2 linked regions of the Catalinimonas alkaloidigena genome follow. The main gene of each other region encodes a partner of the protein of the gene in region 2 in a complex. Links are inferred from orthologs where the notes say so. Each region holds a gene or a part of one and is shown on either strand. Other genes may lie near its edges.

Region 1 (3,282 bases), 1.0 Mb from region 2 along the record:
ATCATCTGGAAGGCAGTGCCAATATGTACCAGGTAGTGAAAGCAGTAGTGAAAGAGATTCGTAAACGCCAGGCAAATGGCAGATTAGATTATCAGATACCCATGCGCCCCGATCACGGACATAAAATGCTGGATGACCAACATAAGAAAACCAATCCTGGCTATACTGCTATTGGTCGCTTGAGGGGATTGGCAGAGTTGAGAGGACTTGAAATGGGGATCAGTTATACGCTGCAGCAATAGTTAGTATTGTCTTACGTCCTGCAACACTTCTTCAAAGCGTTCAGTATTGTTGATCAACTCCATAAATTTTTCAGCAGTAAAAGAGGCATCATCCAGGGTGCCTTCTTTTTTGTAATTGATAAACTTTTCAATATTGCTGAAATTATCCTGTGAGACTTCACGGATTTCGCCCTGCATGGCGGTGTCCACGACTCCTGGAGCCAGAGCATATACTTTAAAGCCCTTACTCAAGTTCCTTTTGGTAAGTTCAGCTTTTGTCACCTGCGACAGCATGTCCAGCGCAGCTTTGGAAGCACAATAGCCCGACCAGCCATCTACCGGATATTTACCTGCTCCTGAGCTTACATTGATAATTAATTTTTTGCCCGGCTGATTGCGGTAGGTTTTGATAAATTGATTCATAAGCATAGCCGGGGCGGTAATATTGAGGTTAAAAAGATCAACAAACTGCTGATTTTCCAGTTCACCCACATATTTGACTTCTCCCAGCATACCGGCATTGTTAATCAGCACAATACGCTCTGCTGAAGGTAAGTTGGGGAAAAAACCATCAATATTCTTCAATAGCCAATCCATACCCGCAAGATCAGCTTTCCGATGATGGTAGCGCTCATGCTCAACCTCCTGATGACGAGAAAAACCGTGTACCTGAGTGTTGGGCTGCTGCAGAATTCTCTCCGTTAAAGACTTACCTATGCCTCGGCTGGTGCCAGTGATGAAGTAGTGTTGCATGGAAATCGGGGATTAGATTGTTTGGGAGTAAGAATTGGGTAATGATTGATGAACAGTGGTTGATCAGGCAGCGGTAAATTATTTAGCTGCTAATTTTCAAAGCCTGACCAACCACTCTCCAATGTCTACTTTATAAAATATATTGACTCAGGTCTTTGTTTTGCACCAGGTTTTCCAGCCTTTCTCTTACCATATCTTTATTGACCATAAGCTTGGAATTAGGCTCAATCTTGTCCGGCACATCAAAGAGAAAATCGTTGAGCAGACGGCTCATCACGGTATGCAGCCTTCTGGCGCCAATATTTTCTATCTCAGAGTTGATCTGAAAAGCAATGTTAGCGATCTCATCCAGCGCGTCTTCCTGAAACTTAAGTTCCACATTCTCCGCAGTGAACAGTGCTTCGTACTGCTTGGTAAGCGCGTTTTTAGGTTCACGAAGAATCTGGGCAAAATCTTCTCTAGTCAGATCACTTAGCTCAACACGAATGGGAAAACGCCCCTGGAGCTCAGGAATCAGATCCGAAGGCTTGGCCACATGAAAAGCGCCCGCAGCAATAAACAAAATATGGTCAGTATGCACAATACCATATTTAGTATTGACCGCACTACCTTCTACGATAGGTAGTAAGTCTCGCTGCACACCTTCTCTACTCACGTCAGCACCACCACTGCCTTTACGGTCGCCACCTCCGGCAGCGATCTTATCTATCTCATCCACGAAAATAATACCGGTATTCTCAGCCTTGTGTATTGCTTCTTCCTTCACTTCATCCATATCTATCAGTTTAGAAGCTTCTTCTTCCAGCAACAATTTTTTGGCTTCGCCTATGGTAACTTTTCTTTTTTTGTTCTTTTTAGGCATCATACCACTGAGCATCTCCTGCAGGTTCATCATGGAAGATTCATCCATCATGCCGCCGCCGATCATGCCTACACCGGGAGAGGAACTTTGCTTCACATTGATTTCTATCTTACGATCGTCAATATCTCCGTTTTTAATTTTTTCCCGGAAACGCTCACGGGTCCTGTGGTTTAATTCAGCATCGCTCAGGTTCTCTTCGTTTTCTTCTTTCTCAAAACCAATACGAGCTGCAGTAGACTTAGGCGTATTTCCTTTTACAGGTGGGATAAGCGCATCCAGTATAATTTCTTCTACTGCTTCAGCTGCTTTTTCCTGTACATCTTCTTTTTTTCGGGATTTTACCAGATTCACGGATTGCTCCACCAGGTCACGCACCATGCTTTCCACATCACGACCTACATAGCCCACTTCAGTAAACTTAGAGGCTTCCACCTTTGTGAACGGAGCGTCTGCGATTTTGGCCAGGCGGCGGGCGATCTCTGTTTTACCTACTCCTGTAGTACCAATCATCAGGATGTTGTTAGGGACAATCTCCTTCTGCATTTCATCCTTCACATTCATTCTGCGCCAACGGTTACGCAGGGCGATCGCCACATTTTTTTTAGCATCCTGCTGACCGATAATATATTTGTCAAGTTCAGCGACAATCTGTCTCGGAGTCAAATTTGCTTCTATCATGGATATGTATATACTAGTTTCGTTTAAAATTTAGTCTATTAAGATTCATGTTTAAAGTAAAGTGATTAAACCCTCCCCCAACATGGTAAAAAGCTCGTGCGTATTCAAGCTGTATAAAACGCAGGCGAAGCGCAAATCCAAATGATAATCCTGCTCCGCCGGTTAATTGTTCTAATTGTAGCGTATTTCTTTTAAGATGGTTATAACCCACCTGTACATGAAAGCTTTTACTTAGCAAAAGCTCACCACCAAAGCTCAAATGTCTTAATATTTTGTTAACGTATCCCGGCTTTTCATTGTTATCCTGACTGTAGTAGGCACCATAATGATTGATCAGGTGAAAGCCGGTCAGATAAAACCGGAAAGGCATGTGTTCCGGCTTGATAGCCAGGCTGATTTTAAGATCGGTGGGCATTCTGCTTTGCCTCATTGAAGTGTAGTCATTAAGCAAAAGCCCCAGATTATTGATAGCGAGGCCGATCACAAAATCATAATTCGGATGTATAAACATTCCGCCAGCGTCAAATAGAAGGGCTGAGGCCCCATAAGCCCCAAAGTTAGAAGTCATAAACTTGGCGTTGATTCCGAAGCGAAAAGGACCTGATTGATGGCTACGGTTAAAATAAATAGCATACTCCTGTGCATGATAAGTTCCTGTTGGTAATCCTGTTATATCATAGCTATCAAACTCTCCATATTTCAGGTATTGTATGCCCAGTCCCCATGCGCCCTGCTCACCTATTCTATGATTATAGGAAAGTGTTGCAT
Region 2 (3,593 bases):
ACTCATCAAATAAAAATAACAATTCACTTAACATCATTGCAGTAGCGCCCCAGATTGTTTTTCCTGCAATCTGATAGGAAGGGGCCTTTAATATTTGCCCGTTATGAATTTTGACCTCTTTTTCTGAATAGTTCTCGGGTGATTGCAGGGCTTTGAGGCCTACTTCCGTGATGTTTGCTACTTCAAGAGGATCAGGTATATATGATGGTTTATCAGGGATTATGGCTAAAAAGGGTGAAACAGTAATATTACTTGGGGGAATGTATAACTCTGAAAGTTGTCCAATGACATAATCGCGTTCTACTTTTACGCCAATTTCTTCATGTGTTTCACGCAATGCAGTAGTTAACAGGTCTTTATCCTGGGCTTCATACTTACCTCCTGGCAATGCCATCTGTCCGCTATGCACTCCATCATATATTGGCCGCTGAATTAACGGCATCCATAATTGATCATCATGATAAAAGAGCAGCATAAGTACTGCCGCCTGCTTACTATATTTAGGAGGTTTAAGCCTGGCATTTTTATGCATCTGGGTTGACATCCTGATCTGAGCTTCCCAACCAGGTAAACTTTGAGTCAATTTATCAGTTAAAAGTTTGCTTATTGAATCAATATTCATATCCCGATTTCATTAAAAAAACAGCCATAAAACTTCTTGTTAATGCTTATTTTTTAAATATTTAGTAAAATGTATTTTTTAATCGTGCTTATTGTGAAATACGCACCTTATTTTTTTGAATGTCATAATTTATACCGTCCATGTCTTTAACTACGAAACACAACAAAACAGTTTCGCTTAACATCAATCCAGCCAGCATTATAAAGATTGAATTGATTATTGTGGCAGCGCTTCTATTACTAAATCTGCTTCAGCAATTTCTATTGTATGAAGGAATACAGCCTAAGATCATTACTTTCATAGATTTAAACGAGGAAAATAATTTTCCTTCATTATTTTCAGGTATTAATCTGATGTTTACCGGCTGTGTAGTATTATTGATCAGCCTGGCTAAAGACAGAGGAAGCAGATTTTACAAACACTGGTTTTTTATATCTTTTGTTTTTTTCTTCTTAGGAGCTGATGAGTTAGCAAGCATACATGAAAGAGTAGGAAGGTATACCTCTATATTTCTTGGTGTGGAAGATACCATTGGTGGCTTCATCTGGGTGTTACCTTTTTCAATACTACTGCTGATTCTTGCATACTTTTATTTACCTTTTCTACTGCACCTCCCTGCTTTATACAAAAAGTTGCTTGTCATTGCATCCATTGTATTTGTAGGAGGAGGAATGGTGATGGAAAGTATAGGATCTACGATGGTTGGCGTAAGTGTCTATTACCCGCTGGAATATATAGTAGAAGAAACCTTGGAGATGCTGGGTGTAATAATTTTTTTGTATGCTTTTTTTAAATACCTAAAAAATGAAATTGGGGAAATCAATTTGTCATTTTTATTTCGACAAGTAGAATAGGCGAATTTATTATTGTGGTAGCCGAATAGTTTTTTAATAAAAAAACTGCTGATCGTATTAAAGATCAGCAGTTCAGTATACTTAGTGAATATAGATAATTACTCTACTTCCTCTATCACCAGATTATGATTGGTGTATATGCATATATCAGCTGCGATATGCAAAGCATCGGTAACAATTTCTTTAGCGGATAGCTGTGGCGCGTGTTTTTTCATAGCCATGGCAGCGGACTGAGCATACATGCTTCCCGAACCAATCGCGGCAATCCCATTGTCTGGCTCCAAAACATCACCATTACCAGAAATCACCAAAATCTCATCCTGGTCACAAACAATCATCATGGCCTCCAAACGCCTAAGGTAACGATCCGTCCGCCAATCTTTAGCCAGTTCTATCGCGGCTCTTTTCATATTTCCACTGTAGGCACCAAGTTTCTCGTCAAATCTTCCAATAAGTGTGAACGCATCGGCAGTAGAACCAGCAAAGCCGGTAATGATTTTACCTTCCTGCAATTTCCTGATTTTCTTCACATTGCCTTTGGCAACCGTGTTTCCCATTGTAGCCTGACCATCTGCTCCTATAGCAACTTTGCCATTATGAATGACTGCTAATACTGTAGTTGATTTTACTTTTGGCATCATAAAAAATAATTTAAGAAAAAGGCTCAGCAAAAATTTGCAAAGCCTTTTTAGCAATTTCTAATTATACTAGAATCCTGATCGGATCTTCCATATAAGCTTTAAAAGTTTGTAAAAATGCTGCACCCAAAGCTCCGTCTACGGCGCGGTGATCACACGAAAGTGTTACTTTCATAACATTACCGGGAACGATCTGTCCGTTTTTCACTACTGGTGTTTCTTTGATACCCCCTACTGCCAGGATACAAGCATCCGGTGGATTGACGATTGCGGTAAACTCCTCAATGCCAAACATACCCAGATTAGAAATCGTGAAAGTACTACCTTCCCAATCTTTAGGTTGGAGCTGCTTGTTTTTCGCTTTATTGGCTAGATCTTTCACCTCAGCCGAGATATGAGAGATCGTTTTATTATCGGCAAAGCGAACTACCGGTACCAGTAGCCCTTCCTCAACTGCTACCGCTATTCCTATATTGATATGTTGGTTAAAACGCATCTTATCTCCGCGCCATGACACATTTACTTTAGGATGTTGACGCAGAGCCGCAGCCACTGCTTTCACCACTATGTCATTGAAAGAAATCTTTACCTGTGCAATTTCATTCATACTCTTCCGCGCAGCAATTGCCTTTTCCATGTCAATTTCCATGGTAAGGTAAAAATGAGGCGCAGTAAACTTACTTTCGGCCAATCTACGCGCGATGGTTTTACGCATCTGAGATACATTGACTTCTTCGTAACGTTCTTCTCCTACCACTTCAGGAAGCTTCACAGGAGCAGCTTGCTTCGCAGTATCTTTTTGAGCAGCATCGGGTTGAGCTACAGGCTGTGACTTAGAAGGCTTATAGCTTTCAATATCTTTTTTGACAACTCTACCGTTCTCACCCGTTCCTGGTATTTTGGAGATGTCATACCCTTTGTCTTCAGCCATTTTCTTGGCTAAAGGTGAAGCCTTTACTCTACCACCATCTGATGATGAAGGTAAGCTGGATTCTTCAGCATGAGTTGGGGTATAAGCAGGTGCATCTTTTTCCTCAGCCTTATCCTGACCATTGGAAGAACTACTCTTTTCTTCTTTTGGCTCTTCACCCCCTTTTTTCTTAGATTTATTTGCCTTTAGGAGCTTTTCATAATCCGCGCCTTCTTCTCCTATTACAGCGATCACACCATCAATCTCAACTGCTCCTCCTTCTTCAACGCCTACATAGAGTAAAATCCCATCTTCATAAGACTCCAGTTCCATAGTGGCTTTATCCGTTTCTACTTCAGCCAGAATATCTCCTGACTCTACTTTATCGCCAACTTTTTTGAGCCAGGAAGCAATTACTCCTTCTGTCATCGTATCACTCATCTTGGGCATGGTGACTACTGTAGCATTGACATCAGAAGTGTCCACCTCTTCATCTTCTCCCTCTTCGCTTACATCAGCTTGATCAGTCTCCTCTTCTTTATCAGGCGCTGTTGAACTCCCACTTTCAA

The links.
Region 1: the proteins of hslV (region 2) and hslU are in contact, whole or in part, in a solved structure (PDB 1G4A), measured with the Escherichia coli proteins. The link is inferred for Catalinimonas alkaloidigena from one-to-one orthologs.

Annotation. Positions count from the first base shown.
Region 1 is NZ_JAQFIL010000001.1:1,340,582-1,343,863, reverse strand. What follows is about bases 310-3,282. They hold hslU (ATP-dependent protease ATPase subunit HslU), read right to left. Parts: upstream 2,515-3,282; coding sequence 1,105-2,514; downstream 310-1,104. Other genes in these bases: porQ (type IX secretion system protein PorQ), read right to left, coding at 2,528-3,282; OKW21_RS05690 (SDR family NAD(P)-dependent oxidoreductase), read right to left, coding at 310-974. Outside these bases: uxuA (mannonate dehydratase), read left to right, coding at 1-242; more of OKW21_RS05690, read right to left, coding at 243-309. UniProt on the Escherichia coli protein: ATPase subunit of a proteasome-like degradation complex; this subunit has chaperone activity. The binding of ATP and its subsequent hydrolysis by HslU are essential for unfolding of protein substrates subsequently hydrolyzed by HslV.
Region 2 is NZ_JAQFIL010000001.1:2,387,053-2,390,645, reverse strand. The notes cover bases 345-3,317. They hold hslV (ATP-dependent protease subunit HslV), read right to left. Parts: upstream 2,115-3,317; coding sequence 1,575-2,114; downstream 345-1,574. Other genes in these bases: OKW21_RS09785 (pyruvate dehydrogenase complex dihydrolipoamide acetyltransferase), read right to left, coding at 2,179-3,317; OKW21_RS09795 (hypothetical protein), read left to right, coding at 763-1,476; OKW21_RS09800 (NUDIX hydrolase), read right to left, coding at 345-583. In the rest of the region: more of OKW21_RS09800, read right to left, coding at 1-344; more of OKW21_RS09785, read right to left, coding at 3,318-3,593. UniProt on the Escherichia coli protein: Protease subunit of a proteasome-like degradation complex believed to be a general protein degrading machinery. The complex has been shown to be involved in the specific degradation of heat shock induced transcription factors such as RpoH and SulA.